DNA from 2 places in the Kineococcus sp. NPDC059986 genome. Region 1 is predicted to be linked to the other one. Evidence: riboswitches for the same ligand, from Rfam matches in the RefSeq annotation. Region 1 holds a riboswitch; the other holds the start of a gene.
What was found. Region 1 has a riboswitch for S-adenosylmethionine ahead of AB0637_RS21255 (sulfurtransferase). Riboswitches for the same ligand answer to the same signal wherever they lie in the genome.
Positions count from the first base shown of each region.

Region 1 (4,376 bases):
TTCTGCTTGCGCAGCCCCGTGATCGACGCCGCGTGCTCCTCGACCTCACCCCCGAAGACCCCGGCCTCCTCGTACGTCGGGCCGGGTTCCAGGTCGTGGCTCAGCACGCCCTTCCAGTACGTCTCGAAGGAGTTGTGGATCGAGTGCCAGTGCCAGTACATGACACCGCAGGCGCCGCTGGCGAGGTGGCTCCACGCCTGCAGGCGCAGCTGTCCCGGGTACGGCAGCCAGCCCAGCTGGCCCTGCGCCTGGGTCTCGGCGACGAGGTAGTTCGCACCCCCCTTGATCGAGCGCGCCATGTCGCCGCCGAAGGCGATCTCCTTGCCCGTCAGCCGCGACTGCGTGGGGTGGTAGATGTCGACGCCCGCGAGGTCGACGGTCCGGGCGGCACGGAAGTGGTCCACCGAGGGCTGCACGCCGTAGGACCAGCCCGGGGCCCAGTCGAAGTCGAAGTTCTGGGTGACGAACTGGTCGGGGCGGGCGTACTCGCGCACGATCCCCGCCTGCCACCCGAGGTACTCGGTGACGAGCCCGCGCCGGTAGGCGTCGAAGGCCGCCGCCAGCGACCCGTTGATCGTGCCGCGCACGTCGGGGAAGTCCTCCCACGCGTCGACGCGGTTGGACCAGTAGTCCAGGCCGTAGGCCCGGTTGAGCGCGTCGAGGTCGTCGCCGAACTGCTCGCGCAGGTGTCGCACGAACCCGCGCTGGACGGACCGCGAGGCCGCGCCGTAGTACTTCGTCTCGTTGTCGACCTGGAAGCCGATGACGTGCTGCCGACCCGCGGTCCGCTCGGCCAGGGCGCGGATGACGCGCTCGGAGTGCAGGCGGAAGGCCGGGGCCGTGATGTCCATGATCTGCCGCGCGCCGTACCGGGGGGTGTCGGTCGCGTCGGTGACGGCGAGGACCTCGGGGTACGTCGCCACGAGCCACGCCGGCACCGCGTACGTCGGGGTGCCGACGACGACCTGCAGGCCGAAGGCCTCGGCCGCGTCGAGGGCCCGGTCGACGTGGGTGAAGTCGAAGACGCCCGGCCGGGGTTCCAGGGTGCTCCACGTCGACTCCGCGATGCGGATGACGGTGAAGTGCGCGTCGCGCATCAGCGCCATGTCGGTCGCGGTGCGGTCGGTGGGCAGGTACTCGTCGTAGTACGCCGCCCCGAACAGGATCCGGTCCATCGGGCTCACCCCTCGTCGCGTGGTGCCCACCGCCGCGTCTCCGCGGCACCGAGCCGTCCGGGTCCCCGGACGAGGTCATCTTATCTACTCTTCCGTAGATAGGATGACCCCACAGACCGCCGGGCGGTCCCGGTCCAGGGCCGGAGGTCAGCGCGGGCCGGGGTCGGTGCCGACGACGATGGGCGCGCGGACCGCGTTGCCCCACTCGGTCCAGCTGCCGTCGTAGTTCCGGACGTCGGGCAGACCGAGCAGGTGGGTCAGCACGAACCAGGTGTGGCTCGACCGTTCCCCGATGCGGCAGTAGGAGATGGTGGGCTGCTGCGCGTTCAGGCCCGCGCCCTCGAGGTAGATCGCCTCGAGGGCGGCCCGGTCCTTGAAGGTCCCGTCCTCGTTCGCGGCCTTCGCCCAGGGGACGTTGGCGGCGCCGGCGATGTGACCGCCGCGCAGGGTGCCCTCCTGCGGGTAGTCGGGCATGTGGGTGCGCTCCCCGGAGTACTCCTGCGGCGACCGCACGTCGACGAGCCCACCCCGGTGCTCGCGGACGTCCGCCGCGAAGGCACGAACGGTGGTGTCGTCGCGTTCCACGACGGGGTGGTCGGTGCGCTCGGGTTCGGGGGCGTCCGTCGTCGTCCCGCGACCCTCGGCGATCCACTTCGCCCGGCCACCGTCGAGCAGGCGGACGTCCTCGTGACCGAACAACGTGAAGACCCACAGGGCGTAGGCCGCCCACCAGTTGTTCTTGTCACCGTAGAAGACGACCGTGTCGTCCCGGCGAATCCCCTTGCGGGACAGCAGCTCGGCGAACCCCTTTCCGTCCACGTAGTCCCGGGTCACGGGGTCGTTCAGCTCGGTGTGCCAGTCGACGGTCACCGACCCGGGGATGTGGCCGGTGCTCCACAGCAGGACGTCCTCGTCGCTCTCGACGACGACGATCCCCTCCCGGCCGAGGTTCTCGGCGAGCCAGTCGGTGCTGACGAGGCGGGACGGGTCGGCGTAGCCGGCGAACTTCGCGTCGGTCGTGTCGGCGGGGACGGCGGTGGACGTGGTGCTCACGGGGGCCTCCAGGGCAGGGCGGTGCCGCCCACGGCGGGACGGCGGGGTTCGGCTGGGCGTGCGGGAAGGGGTTCGGGGACTCAGCGCGCGCAGCGACAGCGCGACGACGCACACCGACCGAGGTCGACGTGCCGACGCCGGTGCAGCCGGGAGAACTGCTCGGTGGTGCGGTCCTGCGTCATTCCGTGCCCTCCATCGTCCCTGGCGGGAGCACCCGCACCCTGCAGGGCAGGGGGGTTGCTGCGGCGTCGTCGAGCCAGGTCTCTCAGCCGCTCTGGATGGTGTTCGGGATCACCGTGCCCGGAGGACACGCGTCGTGTCAACCGCCGAGAGACGTTCCCCGGGAACGGGACGGGGCTCCCCGGTGACGGTGGTCGTCACCGGGGAGCCCCGTCCCCACCTGCCCGACGGCGTCTCAGATCGAGACGGCGTTCTCCGCCCGCCGCACGACGAGCCCGGACGAGCTCGACGCCGGGTCGTCGAGGTCGAAGCTGCCGCGCGCGACGTCCACCTCGACGGTGTCCCCGTCCCGGACCTCCCCGGACAGGATCGCCCGGGCGAGGCGGTCGCCGATCTCGCGCTGCACGAGGCGGCGCAGCGGCCGGGCCCCGTAGGCGGGGTCGTAGCCGGAGATGGCGAGCCAGTCCTTCGCCGCGTCGCTCACGTCGAGGACCAGTCGGCGGTCGGCGAGGCGGTCGGCCATCTTCTGCACCTGCAGTTCGACGATGCGCGACAGTTCCTGCGTCGACAGCGGGTCGAACACCACCACGTCGTCGAGCCGGTTGAGGAACTCCGGCTTGAAGTTCGCCCGGACGGCCGACATGACGGCGTCGTGCTTGGTCGCCCGCGACAGGTCCGGGTCGACGAGGTACTGCGACCCGAGGTTCGAGGTCAGCACGAGGATGACGTTGCGGAAGTCCACGGTGCGGCCCTGACCGTCGGTGAGGCGACCGTCGTCGAGCACCTGCAGGAGGATGTCGAACACCTCCGGGTGCGCCTTCTCGACCTCGTCGAGCAGCACGACCGAGTACGGCCGCCGTCGGACGGCCTCGGTGAGCTGACCGCCCTCCTCGTACCCGACGTACCCCGGAGGCGCACCGACGAGCCGCGCGACGGCGTGCTTCTCGGAGTACTCGCTCATGTCGATGCGGACCATGGCGCGTTCGTCGTCGAAGAGGAAGTCGGCCAGGGCCTTGGCCAGTTCCGTCTTCCCGACCCCGGTCGGACCGAGGAACAGGAACGACCCGGTCGGCCGGTCGGGGTCGTTCACCCCGGCCCGCGAGCGCCGCACGGCGTCCGAGACGGCTTGCACCGCGGCGCTCTGGCCGATGAGGCGGGCACCGAGGAACTCCTCCATGCGCAGCAGCTTCTCGGTCTCGCCCTCCAGCAGCCGGCCGGCGGGGATCCCCGTCCAGCCCGCGATGACCTCGGCGATGTCGTCGGGTCCGACCTCGTCGGCGACCATGGGCGCGGACGCCGCCACGTCCTGCTCGGCGGCCTGCGCCTGCGCGAGTTCGGCCTCCAGCGCCGGGATCCGGCCGTAGAGGATCTCGCTGGCGGCACCCAGGTCGCCTTCGCGCTGGAGGCGTTCGGCCTGCGAGCGCAGTTCGTCGACCTGGTGCTTGAGGTCGCCGACGCGGTTCAGGCCGGCCTTCTCCTGCTCCCACCGGGCGGTGAGGGCGGTGAGCTGCTCCTGCTTGTCGGCGAGGTTCTGGCGCAGCGTCTCGAGCCGGTCGCGGCTGGCGGCGTCGTCCTCCTTGCCGAGGGCGAGCTCCTCCATCTTCATGCGGTCCACGGCGCGGCGGAGCTCGTCGATCTCGATGGGCGAGGAGTCGATCTCCATGCGCAGCCGGGACGCGGCCTCGTCGACGAGGTCGATCGCCTTGTCCGGCAGCTGACGTCCGGAGATGTAGCGGTCGGACAGGGTCGCGGCGGCCACGAGCGCGGCGTCGGAGATGGCGACCTTGTGGTGCGCCTCGTACCGTTCGCGCAGCCCGCGCAGGATGCCGATGGTGTCGGGCACCGAGGGTTCGCCGACGTAGACCTGCTGGAACCGGCGTTCGAGGGCCGGGTCCTTCTCGATGCGTTCGCGGTACTCGTCGAGCGTGGTCGCCCCGACGAGGCGGAGCTGACCGCGGGCGAGCATGG
Region 1 covers NZ_JBFBND010000039.1:23,039-27,414, forward strand. The annotation lists gene AB0637_RS21250 (beta-galactosidase) at 1-1,175, opposite strand, end outside; gene AB0637_RS21255 (sulfurtransferase) at 1,323-2,228, opposite strand; SAM riboswitch class I at 2,418-2,513, opposite strand; gene clpB (ATP-dependent chaperone ClpB) at 2,644-4,376, opposite strand, start outside.

Region 2 (4,376 bases), on a different contig from region 1:
CCACCGACCTGACGGAGCGCATCGCGGCGCAGGAACGCCTCGCCGACTCCGAGCAGGTTTTCCGCCTCGGCTTCGACACCGCCCCCGTCGGCATGGTGATGGTGGCCCTCGGAGGTGGTCAGCCGCGTGGACGGCTCCTGCGGGTGAACCGTGCCCTCGTCGAGTTCACGGGGTTCGGGGAGGAGGCGCTCCTCGAACGGGAGATCCTCGACCTCGTCCACCCCGACGACGTGGAGGAGTGCCGCCGGACGTTCGAGGCGGTGACGACCGAGGAGGTCCGGTGCGAGCGGCGGTTCCTGCACGCGGACGGGTCCACGCGGTGGGGTTCGCTGTCGGCCGTCGTCGTCCGGCCCTCGGGTGGGGCGCAGCCCTACCTGATGTGCCTCGTCGAGGACGTCACCGCGCGCCGCACGGCGGAGCAGGAGCTCGAGCACCAGGCCCTGCACGACGGTCTGACGGGGCTGCCGAACCGCAGCCTCTTCCGCGACCGGCTCGAGGGCGCGCTCGCGGGACCGCGGCGCACCGGTGCGGGTGTGGGGGTCCTGTTCGTGGACCTCGACGGGTTCAAGGCGGTCAACGACACCGCCGGTCACGCCGCCGGGGACGAACTCCTGCAGCACGTCGCCGAGCTGCTGCGGCACTGCGTCCGGCCGGGGGACACCGTGGCCCGGCTCGGCGGCGACGAGTTCGCCGTGGTGTGTCCCGAAGCGGCGTCGGTCGACGACCTCCAGGCGGTGGGCGACCGCATCCTCGCGGTCCTCGGCCGACCCGTCCCGCTGACCGCAGGCACCGTCCGCATCGGTGCCTCGATCGGCATCCGCCTCTCCGAGGCCGGCACCGGTGCCGATCGACTCCTGCAGGACGCCGACGCCGCGATGTACGCCGCGAAGAAGGCCGGCAAGAACCGGTGCGTCGTCCACCCGGTCCGGGACGCGGCGCGCGACGGGCTCCCCGCGGGACGTCCGGGGTAGGCGGCGTCGCGCCGGTCTGGGCCACCCGGGTGAGCACCCCTCCGGTCCGGCGGTGCGCCCGCCGAACCACCACCGGGCCCCTGACTGCGGGGGCCCGGTGATCCAGGAGGAACCATGACCCGCCGCGCGACCACGCTCACCCTCTCCCTCGCGCTGGCGGCCAGCGTGGCGCTGCCCACCGCGGGCAGCGCCTTCGCGTCCCGCCCCGGTGGACCGGAACCCACGTCGACGTCGACGGCGACGGCAACGCCGACCGCGACGGGCACCCCCACGGCACGGCCCACGGAGCGCCCGGCCCCCCGGCCCACCGTCACCCGCGCGGTGCGGGCCCCCAAGCTCGTCGTCGCCGGAACCCTCGCCGCCGTGGACCCCGCGGCGAACCGCATCACCGTCACGGTGCACGGTGGCCGGGAGAAGGCTCTGCGCGACCAGGACGTCGTCGTCGCCCTGACCCCGACGACGGTCCTGCGCCAGGACGGCGCCGTCGTGACCGCGGCCGCCCTGCGGCCCGGGGGGCACGTCAACGCCCAGGTCACGCGCGCCGCCGACGGATCCTTCACCGCGACGCGGGTGACGGTCGAACGCGAGGACGACCGTCCCACGAGTTCCCCGACGAGTTCCGCCACGAGTTCTCCCACGAGTTCGGCGACGAGTTCCCCCACCGCCACGCGCAGCTGACGAGGGAGCGGCTGCGGGAGAGCGTTCCCCGCAGCCGTCGGCGGGGCGGGCGGTGTTGCGGGACCGAGGTTCCGTTGACACGCAGCGAGGCTCCTGGCTAGGTTCAGCGCCGGTCACGAGTTCCAGCGCGAAGCCCCGGCTCGCTGGACGGCAACCCTCCTCGTCGTGGGGTGCCCCGGGTGACGACCTGACCTGGTGCTCGACGCACGGGTAAGGACGGCCTCCGGGGGTCCTGCGCGACGTCGACGCCGTGCGACCGCGACCTGAGGACACGCCATGGCTGCTCGACTCGACCACTCGCGCTGGAGACCCGCGCACACCCGCATCGCCACCGCGCTCGGCATCGGCTGGATGCTCGACGCGTTCGAGGTGCAGATCATCGGATCGGTCATCCCGGGGATCCAGGCCGAGTTCGGCCTGGGCGCCGAACAGGCCGTCGTCATCAACGTGGTGTGGTTCCTGGGCATCGCCCTGGGTGCCGTGGGTTTCGGGTGGCTGGCCGACAAGGTCGGGCGCAAACGCCTCTTCGTCGTGACGTTGCTCGTCTACTCCCTCGCCGCGGTGGCCAGTTCGGCGGCCCCCAGCTACGAGGTCTTCATGGTGTTCCGGTTCGTCACCGCCCTCGGTGTCGGCGGTGAGTACTCCGCGATCACCTCGGCCATCTCGGAGTTCACCCCCGCCCGGAACCGCGGGCGGAGCAACGGCCTGGTGATGACGTTCTGGGCCCTCGGCGGGATCCTCTCCTCCCTGGTCTCCATCCTCGTCGTCTCCGCCTTCGGGCTGAGCTGGCGCTACACCCTGCTGTTCGGGGTCGTCAGCGCGGTGTACGGGCTGCTCGCCCGGCGGCTGGTCCCCGAATCGCCGCGCTGGCTGGCCGCGCGGGGGCGGCTGGACGAGGCCGACGCGGTGGTGGAGGAGATCACGGGCCAGGCCAGTGCGCAGGGGTACGTCCTGCCGCCGTCGCCCGCGCGGGGCGGCAGCGCGCTGGGGGAACTCTGGACCCACCACCGCGGCAAGCTGTTCCTCGGGATGGCCCTCGACTTCTCCGAGGCCGCCGGGTACTACGGCCTGTTCACGGCCATGAGCGTCTTCGTGTTCTCCTCGGCGTCGGGCGCCGTGCCGATCTCGGACGCCGCCCTGCCCTGGTACTTCCTCGTCGCGAACGTCGGCGCGCTGGCGGGCGGGGTGCTCATCGCCTGGTCGCTCGACCTCCTCGGTCGCCGGCCCTCCGTCGTCGCCGCCTACACCGGGGCGTCCCTGAGCATGCTCGGGTGCGCGGCGGCGGCCTCGACGGGTTCGCGGCCGTTGGTCCTCGTGGCGTTCACCGTCGCGGCGTTCTTCGCGACCTGCGCCTGGGTGTCGGCCTACCCGACGTTCTCCGAGCAGTTCCCCACGCACCTGCGGGCCACCGGGGTCGGCGCCTCGGTCGGCGTGGGACGGACCGGTGCCATCGTGGGTCAGGTCCTGCTGGCGGAGGTCGCCGTGGCGTTCTCCGTGACGTCGATGTTCGTCCTGCTCGCCGCGTTCTGGCTGATCGGTGCCGCCGCGGGTGGCGTCTGGTGGGTCCGCGGGACCGAGGCGCGGGGGATGACCCTGGGCGAACTGGAACGGGTTCCGGAGCCGGTCCGGTCCTGAGGCACCCCCTCGGGCCCGGGGTCCCCGGGCCCGAGGGGCACCTCCGTCAGGAGCGGGGCAGCAACCCCATCGCCTCGACGGCGGCCCGCGCCGCGTCCAGCGACGTGCCGGGGGAGTACCCCAGGAGTTCCCGGCCCTTCTCCGTGCTCGCGGAGTGGCTGCGGGACAGGTGGTCCCAGCTCGCCTCGGCGTGCTCCCCGGCCGCGGCCCGGAACTCCTCCCACGACACGTGCCGCAGGTTCGCCTCCCGGCCCCACCACCCGGCGGCGGCCTGGGCGAACCCCCGGACGGTCAGGGCGCGGTCGGACACGGCGTGGAAGCTCTGGCCCACGGACACCTCGGGCCGGGCGATCGCCAGCTCGAACACCTGCGCCACGTCGTCGGCGTGCACGTGGTGCATCGTCTCCAGCCCCAACCCGGGCACGAGGAGTTCCCCGCCGCTCGACAGGGCCTCCCACACGCCGGGGTCCAGGTTCCCGAGCGGGGTGATGACCGGCCAGCCGGGACCGCTGATGTGGCCCGGGTGGACGACGGTGCTGCGCAGCCCGCCCGACCTCGTCTCGGCGTGCAGGAACTCCTCGATCGCGGCCTTCTGCGTGCCGTACGGCCCGAAGGGTTCCTTGGGGTCGTCCTCGCGCAGGGGCGAGACCGTCGCGCGGCCGTGGACCCAGATCGTGCCGCAGTGGGCGTGGAACGCCCCCGTCGGCCGCAGGGCCTCGACGAGTTCGCGGGCCTGCTCGAGGGTGAAGCAGACGAGGTCGACGACGACGTCGGGCCGCAGGGCCGCGATGCGCGCGCCGAACGTCCCGGCAGCGGCCTCCGCCTCCCGGTCCGCGACGACCGTCTCGACCTGCTCCCAGGCGGGGTCGGGGTGGTAGGGCTCGCGGCTGCCGCGGGACACCGCGCTCACGCGGTGGCCGGCGCGGACCAGCCGCGGCACGAGGTAACTGCCGATGTGTCCCGTCGCGCCGATCACGACCACGTGCTGGACTACGTGCTGCTGCTCGGTCACGGGGTTCAGTCCTTCAGCTCGTCGGGCAGGGCGGCGGCCGGGAAGCCCTGGAACGCCACGGGGCGCTGCCACCGGGAGAT
Region 2 covers NZ_JBFBND010000005.1:71,771-76,146, reverse strand. The annotation lists gene AB0637_RS06105 (diguanylate cyclase) at 1-971, shown strand, start outside; gene AB0637_RS06100 (hypothetical protein) at 1,086-1,649, shown strand; SAM riboswitch class IV at 1,761-1,872, shown strand; gene AB0637_RS06095 (MFS transporter) at 1,926-3,284, shown strand; gene AB0637_RS06090 (NAD-dependent epimerase/dehydratase family protein) at 3,331-4,296, opposite strand; gene AB0637_RS06085 (aldehyde dehydrogenase (NADP(+))) at 4,302-4,376, opposite strand, start outside.
Region 2: another riboswitch for S-adenosylmethionine. It lies ahead of AB0637_RS06095 (MFS transporter); the one in region 1 lies ahead of AB0637_RS21255 (sulfurtransferase).